Regions from separate parts of the Methylocaldum sp. MU1018 genome, predicted to be linked through region 2. Evidence: predicted binding sites of a transcription regulator. Region 2 holds the regulator's gene; the other holds the start of a gene.
The links. Region 2 encodes HrcA, which represses chaperone genes, less so after heat shock. Its sites were predicted from a motif close to TNTTAGCACTCNNNNNNNNNGAGTGCTAANA; they were not measured.
Positions count from the first base shown of each region.

Region 1: groES (co-chaperone GroES) is a predicted target of HrcA. The motif match lies at 2,625-2,655, and genes of this name have one in related genera.

Region 1 is NZ_CM132195.1:583,021-588,684, forward strand. Features, by position in the region: gene ACWJKU_RS02765 (phosphoadenylyl-sulfate reductase) at 1-446, opposite strand, end outside; gene groL (chaperonin GroEL) at 609-2,237, opposite strand; gene groES (co-chaperone GroES) at 2,282-2,572, opposite strand; gene ACWJKU_RS02780 (LpxL/LpxP family acyltransferase) at 3,663-4,559, opposite strand; gene ACWJKU_RS02785 (3-hydroxyacyl-ACP dehydratase FabZ family protein) at 4,556-4,858, opposite strand; gene ACWJKU_RS02790 (hypothetical protein) at 4,890-5,528, opposite strand; gene ACWJKU_RS02795 (phosphopantetheine-binding protein) at 5,532-5,664, opposite strand, start outside.
Region 2 is NZ_CM132195.1:3,393,134-3,398,797, reverse strand. Features, by position in the region: gene dnaK (molecular chaperone DnaK) at 1-881, opposite strand, end outside; gene grpE (nucleotide exchange factor GrpE) at 958-1,575, opposite strand; gene hrcA (heat-inducible transcriptional repressor HrcA) at 1,662-2,720, opposite strand; gene bfr (bacterioferritin) at 2,894-3,358, shown strand; gene ACWJKU_RS15615 (NAD(+) kinase) at 3,422-4,306, shown strand; gene recN (DNA repair protein RecN) at 4,309-5,664, shown strand, end outside.

The DNA.
Region 1 (5,664 bases), 1.2 Mb from region 2:
TTTTGCCGAGTCGGATTCTGATCGCGGCGCTGGCCGGTAATCCAGGCGTCCAGTCGACCCAGCTTGCGCCGCAGCGGTTCGACTTTGCGGATGCCGCAGCATTCGTGATGGCCGTCCTTGTAGAAGCTGAACAAGCCCTTTTCTCCGACCAACGCCTCCAACTGTGCGCGCTCCGGCGAAAGAATGTCCAGCCGAACCGGATATCGCTCCCGAACCGTTTCGATCAATCGGTAGGTCTCGGCGTGCAAGCGACCGGTATCCAAGGTAAAGACCTGGATGCCCGGTTTGAGCTGGCTGGCCAGGTCGACCAATACCACGTCCTCGGCGCCGCTGAAGGAGATGGCGATATTGTCGAACCAGGTGAGCGCCGTCTTGAGAATGACGCGGGGATTTTTTCCGGCCAAGTCGCGTTTAAGCTGATCGAGATCGAAGGATTCGGTACTCATGTCGTGTCGATGGAGAAAAATAACGCGTAAAGTAACACATGATGCCGATCCTCAAAAATTCTAAAAATTACTTTTAATATAGAAAAAAAGGATAAGACCGGATAAAAAAAGCCCCGCCGTTTCCGGCGGGGCTTTGATGTCGTCGACCGCGGAAACGATCGATTACATCATGTCTTCCATGCCGGCGCCCGGCATGCCGGCAGCCTTTTCCTTCTTCGGCTGTTCGGCCACCATCGCTTCGGTGGTGAGCATCAGGCCGGCCACGGAAGCCGCGTTCTGCAATGCGGAGCGGCTGACCTTGGTGGGGTCCAGAATACCCATTTGGATCATGTCGCCGTATTCGCCGGTGGCGGCGTTGTAGCCTAAGGTGCCTTCGCCTTCCTGAACCCGGTTCAGGACAACGGAAGCCTCTTCGCCCGCATTGGTCACGATTTGCCGCAGCGGCTCCTCGATCGAACGGCGCAGGATGGCGATGCCCACGGTCTGGTCGTGGTTCTTGCCTTGCAGGTCCTTCAGCGCTTTTTGGGCGCGGATGAAGGCCACGCCGCCGCCCGGCACGATGCCTTCTTCGACCGCGGCGCGGGTCGCGTGCAGCGCGTCTTCCACGCGGGCTTTCTTTTCCTTCATCTCGACTTCGGTCGCCGCGCCGACTTTGATCACGGCGACGCCGCCGGCCAACTTGGCCACGCGCTCTTGCAGTTTCTCGCGGTCGTAGTCCGAGGTGGTGTCTTCGATCTGCTTGCGAATCTGCTCGACGCGAGCCTTGATGTCTTCGGCCTTGCCGGCGCCGTCGACGATGGTGGTATTTTCCTTGTTGATCTGAACTTTCTTGGCGTTGCCGAGATCGCCCAGATCGACCTTCTCGAGGCTGAGGCCGAGCTCTTCGGAAATGACGCGGCCGCCGGTCAGGATGGCGATGTCTTCCAGCATGGCCTTGCGGCGGTCGCCGAAGCCCGGCGCCTTGACGGCGCACACTTTGATGATGCCGCGCATGGTGTTGACCACCAGGGTGGCCAGGGCTTCGCCCTCGACGTCCTCGGCGACGATCAGCAGCGAACGGCCGGACTTCGCCACTTTTTCGAGCAGCGGCAGCAAATCGCGGATGTTGGAGATTTTCTTGTCGTGCAGCAGGATGTACGGGTTTTCGAGCTCGACGCTCATGGTTTCCTGCTGGTTGATGAAGTAAGGCGAGAGATAGCCACGGTCGAACTGCATACCTTCGACGACGTCGAGTTCGTTGTCCAAGCCGGAGCCTTCCTCGACGGTGATCACGCCTTCTTTGCCCACCTTGTCCATGGCGTCGGCGATGATCTTGCCGATGTTCTCGTCGGAGTTGGCCGAAATGGTGCCGACCTGGGCGATCGCTTTGCTGTCGGTACACGGCTTGGAGAGCTTCTTCAGCTCTTCGACGACCACGCCGACCGCTTGGTCGATGCCGCGTTTGATGTCCATCGGATTCGCGCCCGCGGTCACGGACTTCAAGCCTTCGCGAACGATGGCTTGGGCCAGAACGGTCGCGGTGGTGGTGCCGTCGCCGGCGACATCGGAGGTTTTGGACGCGACTTCTTTCACCATCTGCGCGCCCATGTTTTCGAACTTGTCTTTCAGCTCGATTTCTTTTGCCACGGAAACGCCGTCTTTGGTGACGGTCGGTGCGCCGAAGCTTTTCTCCAGCACGACGTTGCGGCCTTTCGGACCCAGGGTCTGCTTCACGGCGTCGGCCAGAACGTTGACTCCGGCCAGCATGCGTTGACGGGCATCATCGGAAAAACGGACTTCTTTCGCTGCCATCAGTGAATTCCTCCAAAAATCAGTCTGAACGTTAGGGTCGTGGATCAGGCTTCGAATACGCCCATGATGTCGTCTTCGCGCAGCATCAGATATTCGGTGCCGTCGATTTTGACTTCGGTACCGGCATATTTGCCGAACAAGACTTTGTCACCGACTTTTACATCCAGTGCGCGCACCTGACCGTTATCCAGGATTTTGCCGTTACCTACGGCGACCACTTCGCCTTTGATCGGCTTTTCCTTGGCGGTGTCGGGAATGACGATTCCGCCCGGAGAGGTTTTTTCTTCTTCCCAGCGCTTTACGACGATACGGTCATGCAGGGGACGAATTTTCATGATGACTGTGTTCTCCTTGAAGAGGTTTGATTCTCGAAAAACCACAATAGTGTGTTAGCACTCTCTGACGAGAGCTGCTAACAATATAGTGATGTGAATTCGGTTTTCAAGGGGTGCAACATGAAATTTTGATTACGGAATCGCGCGGCCTCTAAAAGTCGTTCCCCGTCGCCGGCTGGCCGATCCGGGCACGGAACTCCTTCAGGATCGGCCCGACCACGGCGGGCAGCAAAAAGCCAATCTGAACGGGACCGCGCGAATCTTTCGGTACGCTGTTCAGATTGGCTGAATTGAAGGCTGAGGATCTCTCAGGGGCTGGTTATGCGTTTCAATTAACAGTGGTTTCTGGGTACGCCCGGACAGGCCGGCGCTTGCCTTTCGTATTTACCGGCAGCAAAGGAAAGGCCGGGTGTCGGAGGTTACCGTTCCTGGAACTCCAGAGCAATTACCGCCGCGCTCCGTAACGTTAAATGGTCCTGGAGGCACGGAAAAGGCGCCCTGAAAAATGGGCCAGTCCCCACCGCACGTATAACACTGGGTACACGCTACCGCCGTTTGGGCGTTGCTCGTTGCAACGCCTGCTGCAATCGTTGGAGCAGCCAGTTGCTGGGTTGTCGGTTTTGGCGCGCTTTGTATTTTGTCCGTATCCTCGGGCGTCAATTTGGGGGTCTCAGCCGCTTGCGTGCCGAAAGCGATCGACACAAAAAAAGCTACCGATCCAAATGCAATCAATGCTCGTTTCATTGCTGATCTCCTTTCACATAACGTTGGATAGCCCCGGTCTTTTTTTCGGAATCCTTGCCGGTTGAAGTTTCTATGACTTCTGCTTTGGGCGATTGGTTCTCGGAAATTCGACCGGTTCGCGGCGCACGGACTCCCCGACATGAAAAACTGGCCGGCCAACCCTCTTTGATTCATCTGTGCGGCGTTCCGGACGAATCCGGCGGAGCGCGGAGCCGCCGGGGCATCTTTCCCGGCGTCGATGACCTTCAATCCATTGCATTGGCAAGGGACTCGATTGCGGAGTTTTGAACGATCGGGAAGCTTCAAGCGCGGCGGTAGATCAAATCATGAGATCGCGGTGCCCGCGCTATCCGCTCTTATCCCAAAAATCATAAAAATTGAACCAGTTGTAAGGTGCCTGGCGGCAGTAGTGTTCCAGCCGGTCGGCGTAATGCTGCATGTACTCCCGGATCTTTTCGTCCCGGTTTTTTCGGGAATATTCCACGCGCTCGGCCAGCAGTTCGAAATGCACGTCGTAATCGGCGCCGCCTTTATGGAGGCAAAAAAACAAAATCACCGGAGCCTTGAATAAATTCGCCAGCAGCACGGGGGCCGCCGGAAACCAGGCCTCCTCGCCGAGAAACCGACACAAGACGCGCTTTTCCCCGTGTACGCTGCGGTCGCCCAGCAGAGCGACCACGCCACCCCGGGCGATATGATCGTCGAGCCCCAGAAGGGCGTTCGCGTTACCGACGGGAACGATGTCCTTGAACAGGTCCGGGTTCAGCGCCCTGAAAATGGCGTTGATCTTGGGCGAATTTTCTCCGTAGACCAGCGACTTGACGGCAAGTCCTTTGTGCCGAAGCCCGAGGCCGCGAAGGATTTCGAAGCTGCCGACATGGGCGCCGACCAGAAGGAATCCTTGTTTGTCCGAGGTCAGCCGCTCCAGCAGGTCGAATCCGTGTATCCGGATTTGAAAGAATTCGTCGCGTTCGGCGAACACGAACACCCGGTCGAGCAGCGCTTCGGCGAAGGTGTGGTAGTGGCGGAACAGTTCCCGCCCCGACGCCGCTCTACCGAAGATGCGCGCGAGATAGGCGGCGGAGGCTTGGCGCGAGCGGTCGGCAAAAACCAAAAAGTATGCCGTGATGGGATAGAGCAGGGCGCGGGCGATCGGCCGGCCGAGGCGCAAGGCGATCCACACGATCGTGCGCAGCCAGAAGCCGGTGCTGCGTTCTCTTTGGGTAATCCAGTTGCGGCTCATGGGACGATGGAGGCGAATAGCAGGCGCCCCTGGGCGATGCGCCTTTCGCCCGACCAGCAGTCGAATTTCACCGAGTATTCGCCGCTTTCGGCGAAGCGAACCCGGCACGGTTCTCCGGGGCGGAGCAGCGCAAGAAATTTTGCGGCGGGAATGCCGGCGAGACGGAAGCCTGGCCGGGCCATCAGCCAGAGACGGGCGATCTCGTCCAGGATCACTACGCCGGGTATCACCGGATTATCCGGGAAATGGCCGGGCAGGGCGGGGTGGTCCGGAGATACGGTGAAGCTCGCCTCGATCATCGCGTACCGTTCGGTTTCGCTCGGCGGGCGTTTATTTCTCGATCGCCGAAATCATGCCCGAGCGGGCGATGGTGGCGATCAGTCGGATGATGGACGGATGGCTGTGATGCCGATAGCGGATGCGCCGATAGATGTACTCGGACACGAAGAATGCGGCGACCAAGAGATAGTTCACGGAGTTGGTGAACAGGAGAAAGGTTTCCACCGGCGCGAACAGGGCCAACAGCGCCGATTCCAGAACCGACAGGCAAAAAAAGATGGTCCAGGCCCAGGTGAGATGACGGGTGTAAATCTGCAAATCGTCGGGCAGCACGCCCCGTTCCAGTCGGGCGAACCGGGTGATCAGCGGCTCCTGTCCCGGAGCGAGCGTCGACAGGAACAGTCCCGCAAGCATCAGGCTGATACTGATCGGTGAAAGATAGATCAGAGCATCCGGCCGAAGATAAAAGACCGGCAGGCAGAGGCCGAATCCCGCGGTGAGCGGCCAGAGACGGCCGAGCGTTTTCGTCCGGCCGCCGCTCGATAATCGGGCGGCGATGGAAATGGCCGCCAACAGCGTGAAATCGACGAGCCCGAACCAGACCGGCGGCACGTCCAGACGTAGGGCGGCATAGGAAAAAACGGGAAACAGCGCCGCCAGGCTCAAGGATGAAACCGTCCTGATTCTCATGCCTTATTTCACGCGGCGCTTCTCGATAGTGCCTGCCAGCGCCCGGAGCGAGGAGAAAATGTTGGTGACTTCCGGGTCGTCCGATTTGACCTGAAATCCATATTTTTTGGAGATGACCAGCGACAGTTCGAGCAGG
Region 2 (5,664 bases):
TTGGGCCCGCCGGCGTCGGCTGTGACGTAGGGCAGGTTGATGTCGGTCTGTTGGCTCGACGACAGCTCGATCTTTGCTTTTTCCGCGGCTTCTTTCAGGCGCTGCAAGGCCAGCGGATCGTTGTGCAGATCGATGCCGTTCTCTTTTTTGAACTCGTCGCAGATGTAGTCGATGATGCGCAGGTCGAAGTCTTCACCGCCCAAATGAGTGTCGCCGTTGGTGGACAGCACTTCGAACTGATGCTCGCCGTCGACTTCGGCAATCTCGATGATAGAAATATCGAACGTACCGCCGCCAAGGTCGTAAACCGCAACTTTGATGTCACCGTGCTTTCTGTCCAGGCCGAAGGCCATGGCCGCAGCCGTCGGCTCGTTGATGATGCGCTTGACGTCGAGTCCGGCAATGCGGCCTGCGTCTTTGGTGGCCTGACGCTGGGAATCGTTAAAGTACGCCGGTACGGTGATGACCGCCTCTTTGATCTCTTCGCCGAGAAAGGCCTCGGCGTCCTTTTTCAGCTTCATCAGGACGCGCGCCGAGATTTCCGGCGGGGCCATCTTTTTGCCGTTGACTTCGACCCATGCGTCGCCGTTATCGGCTTCGACGATCTTGTACGGCACGAGATGTATGTCTTTTTGGACCACGGAATCCTTGAAGCGGCGTCCGATGAGGCGCTTTATGGCGTATAGCGTGTTTTTGGGGTTGGTGATCGCCTGCCGCTTGGCCGACTGACCCGCCAATACCTCGTTGTCGCCCGTAAAGGCCACGACGGAGGGCGTGGTGCGGGCGCCTTCGGCATTTTCGATGACGCGCGGTTTGCCCCCTTCGAGAATGGCCACGCAGGAGTTGGTGGTGCCCAAATCGATACCGATGATCTTCGCCATTTAATTCTCCAGATTAATCAATAGCTTGTGGTTTAGGTGGTGGTATAACGTTAATATGGGGGCGCCGCTGCTGATTTCAAGCTTGTTCGTCGATATGGGGAGACCCCGCGGCGGCTTGAGCCACAACCACCATCGCCGGGCGTAACAGGCGGTCGTGGAGCAGGTATCCTTTTTGGAAAACCTTTACGACCGTGTTGGGCTCGGCATCTGCGGCCGGCTGCATCGCCATGGCTTGATGTAATTCCGGGTTGAATTTTTCGCCCATCGGGTCTACTGCCCGGACGCCGAATTTTTCCAGCACCGAATTCAACTGCTTGAGCGTGAGCTCCATGCCTTCGCGCAGTTTTGCCACGTCCGGGGCGTCTCCCGCCGCGGCTTGCAGGCCGAGTTCGAGGCTATCGGCTACGGTCAGCAGTTCTTTCGAAAACTTTTCCAGGGCGTATTTGTGGGCATTCTGGAGTTCTTTTTCCGAACGTCGGCGCAAATTCTCCAACTCGGCCTGGGTACGTGCGAATTTGTCCCAGTTTTCTTCCGCTTGTCGGGTGGTATCGGCCAACTGTTGCGCCAGTTGTTCGATCGGGGTCGGTTCGACAACGCTTTCTTCGGTCTCGATTGGCTTGTCGATAGAAGACGCCTGTTCCACTTGATCCGGCGCCGTTGGCGGCGATTCTGGCGAAGCCTGGTCTTTGCTCATATAACATGCTCCTTAAACAAAATGACGACGAGCCCGCTGCGCTTGTCTATGCACGCATGGGGCGACGTTGTTCTATCAGATGTGGATTAAGATGGGGGCAGGGATTTCTGATTCAAGGCGGCCCCCAACAATTTCGCCGTGACGTCGACCAGGGGAATGACCCGTTCATACGCCATGCGGGTGGGGCCGATGACGCCAAGGACGCCTACCGCTTCGTCATTCACGGAATAGGAGGCGGTCACCAGGCTGCACTGATCCAGTGCGCGATAGCCGGATTCCTCGCCGATGAAGATCTTGACGCCGGGGGTTTCCAGGCAGCGGTCCAGCAGATGGACCAGGTCTTCCTTCTGATGAAACGCTTCGAACAAGGAGCGCAGCCGCTCCATGTTGGCCAAGTCGGCAAAGTCCATCAAATTGATCTCGCCGGTCAGAACAAACGGTTTCCGGCGTTCTCTTTCATCTTTGAGGGCCAAATCCGCAATTTCGGCGGCGTCTATGATTTCCTGGCTCAAGCGATTCCGCACGTCCTGCAAATCGTTAAACAGACTCTCTCGAATCGCGGTTAAATCCTTGCCCGCGTACGTCGAGTTGAGAAAATTCGCTGCCGCCTGCAAATCGGAAGGAGAAAACCGGCGGGACGTGTGAATGATTTTGTTGTGGACCTCCTGCTCGTTGGTGACCAGTATGACCAGCAGGCGTTGACCGGATAGCGAGATAAACTCGATGTGCCTGAAGGCCACGATTTCACGGCGCGGCGACATCACGAGCCCCGCCATGTGCGTAATTTCCGAGAGGGCCCGGGAGGCGGTTTCGAGCAGGTCGTCGGGATTGTCCTGAGTATCCAGGTTCAGGCGAAGCTGCTTGACGAGGTCTTGCTGTAAAGGCTTGACCGTCAACAAAGTATCGATGAAGAAGCGGTAGCCGGTCACCGTGGGCATGCGTCCCGCCGATGTGTGCGGCGACGTGATCAGCCCGATGTCTTCCAGATCCGCCATGATGTTACGGATCGTCGCCGGGCTTAAATTCAAGCCGGTGTCGCGGGCCAACGCCCGAGAACCAACCGGTTGGCCTTCGCCGATATAGCGCTCCACCAGCACTTTCAGCAAGTGTTGGGCGCGTGCGCTTAACTGGGGATAGTTGGGCACCGATATCCTCGGATGGTAAGGTTTTTAGCACTCGAAACCATCGAGTGCTAAAAAAGTAGCAACCCCTAGATAATGTGTCAAGAAGCTCATACCATATCGAGAAAACGGCGTCTAACATAGAGTGTGTTCTTAACGAACGCGGGACAAACGATTCCGTATCCAAGGAGAGAATCATGCAAGGCGACTCAACGGTTATCGACTACCTTAATCGCGTACTCGGCAACGAGCTGATCGGCATCAATCAGTATTTCCTTCACGCCAGAATGTACAGGAACTGGGGATTGAGCGGGCTCGACAAGTATGAGTACGACCAGTCTATCGATGAGATGAAGCATGCCGACAAGTTGATCGAGCGTATTTTGTTTCTCGAAGGATTGCCCAATTTGCAAGATCTCGGCCATCTGAAGATTGGAGAAAATCCGGAAGAAATGCTCGGCTGCGATCTCCAGCTGGAGCTGCAAAGCGTCTCCCTGGCGCGCGAAGCCATCGACTGTTGCGAAAAGGCTGGCGACTACGTGTCCCGCGATCTTCTGGAAGAGATACTCGAAAGCGAAGAAGAGCACATCGACTGGTTGGAAACCCAGTTGGGTTTGATTCAAAAAATAGGACTACAGAACTATTTGCAGTCTCAAATGTAAGCTGCGGCACAGGCCGTTCGGGCTTGCAGACACGCCGTAATAAGTTTACAGCCGCAGAAACTCATGTCATCTCCTTTCCGGAACGTTGCCCTGATCGGGAAGCCCGATGCGCCGCGCATTGCCGAAACCCTTTCCGTGCTTTACCGGCACCTCGTCGGGCGGAGGCTGCGCGTGCTGGTGGAAAGGGATTGCGCCCATTTCATCGCTGAGTCTTCGCCGGAAACGGGGACTGTCGCCGAAATAGGCCGGCGCTGCGACCTCGCGATCGTCGTCGGCGGCGACGGCACGCTGTTGTCCGCCGCGCGCGTTCTGGCGCAGTTCGAGATTCCGCTGATCGGAGTGAATCTGGGGCGGCTGGGGTTTCTCGTCGACATTTCCCCCTCAGATGCCGGCACCATCCTGGATGAGATTCTCGATGGACGGTTCAGCGCCGACGAGCGTTTCTTGCTGCGCGCGAAGATTTTGCGTAACGGCCGTACATGGCACGAGCAGACCGCGATCAACGAGGTGGTCGTGCATAGCTGGAACGCCGCCAGCATGATCGAAATCGAGACCTCGATCAACGGCGTTTTCCTGAACTCTCAACGTTCTGACGGGCTCATCGTATCCACGCCCACAGGATCTACGGCCTATGCTCTCTCGGCCGGAGGCCCGATTCTTTATCCCACGCTCAGGGCTATTGTATTGGCGCCCATCAATCCGCACACCTTGACCAACCGCCCGATAGTCGTGGCCGACGACAGCGTGATCGAAATCGCTTTCAGGCCCAGCAAGCAGTTCAAGGCGCAGGTCGTGTGTGACAACGTGTCGATTCCCGACGTCGAGATCGACGACCGCATCGAGATCCGAAGAGAGTCGAAAAGCTTCCGTATTCTTCATCCGCTTGATTACGATTTCTTCGAAATTCTTAGAGCAAAGCTCAATTGGAGTTCCGGTTATCGGAGCTAATCATGCTTGCTCACCTCAGCATCAGAGATCTGGCTGTCGTCCAATCGCTCGAATTGGAATTCGAGCGCGGGCTAACCGTGCTGACCGGTGAGACCGGCGCAGGAAAATCGATACTGTTGACGGCTTTGGGATTGGCTTTGGGCGATCGTGCCGATTCCGGTTTTATCCGCCCGGGGGCCGCTCGCGCCGAAATCAGTCTTGCGTTTGAATTGAATGACGCGCCCGAGGCACGTCGCTGGCTCGAGGAAAATGAATTATCGGAGGACGGCCAGTGCCTGGTGCGGCGGATAATCGGCCAGGACGGACGCTCGAAAGCTTTCGTCAACGGGCGCCAGATCACCTTGCAAGCCTTGCAGGAACTGGGATCCAATCTGGTCGAGATACACGGTCAGCATGCTCATGTGCATCTTTTGAAGGCAGCGGAGCAGCGGCGTTTATTGGATGAGGCCGCGAGGAACGAAGCGCTGCTGGTCCAGATAAACGACCTCTATGCGCATTGGCGAAATACCCGGGGCGAATTGGACAGGCTCGCGAACACGGCCAAGGATCAGGCGGCTCGGGAAGAATTGCTGCGCTATCAAATCGACGAGCTGGAGCAGCACGAGATCTCGGGATTGGACTATCCGGCTCTAATCGAAGAGCATACGCTTCTGGCGAATGTCGGCAAAATACTCGCCACGGGCCAAGCCCAGTTCGAACTTCTCTACGAAGACGAGAATCACTCGGTCAACGCGCATCTGGCACAGGCCATCCATGCCTTATCGGACTTGAGTCGGCTGGCTCCCGAGCTGGAAGAAACGGCCGCTCTCCTTAACGAAGCGCAAGTACAGGTTAAAGAAGCGGCTTTGCAACTCCGCCGTCAACTTGAACGTATCGAGGCCGATCCCGGTCGTCTGGATTGGCTGGAGCAGCGCCTTGGAGATATCCATCGCTTAGCCCGCAAGCACCAGGTTCCGCCGGAGGAACTGCCCAAACAGCTCGAATCGTTGCGCTCGGAATTGAGCGGTATCGCTCGCGAAACGGAAAGGATCGAGAGCTTGCAGGCCGATCTTCGGCTGGTTCTCGCGGAGTACGGGGACGTTGCCGATTTCGTATCTCGGCGCCGGCGAGCCTCCGCCGGCACGCTGCAATCGCGTATCTCGGAAATGATTCAGGAATTGGGCATGCCGCAGGGACAGTTTCTGGTCGAGGTGCGTCCCGAGGACAGGAGCGAGCCGAGTCCTTTCGGCATGGATCAAGTCGAGTTCTTGGTCAGCGCCAATCCGGGCTTACCGCCGCGTCCTTTGGCCAAAGTCGCATCCGGCGGCGAACTGTCGCGTATCAGCCTGGCCATTCAGGTGGCGGCTATCGATTCCAAA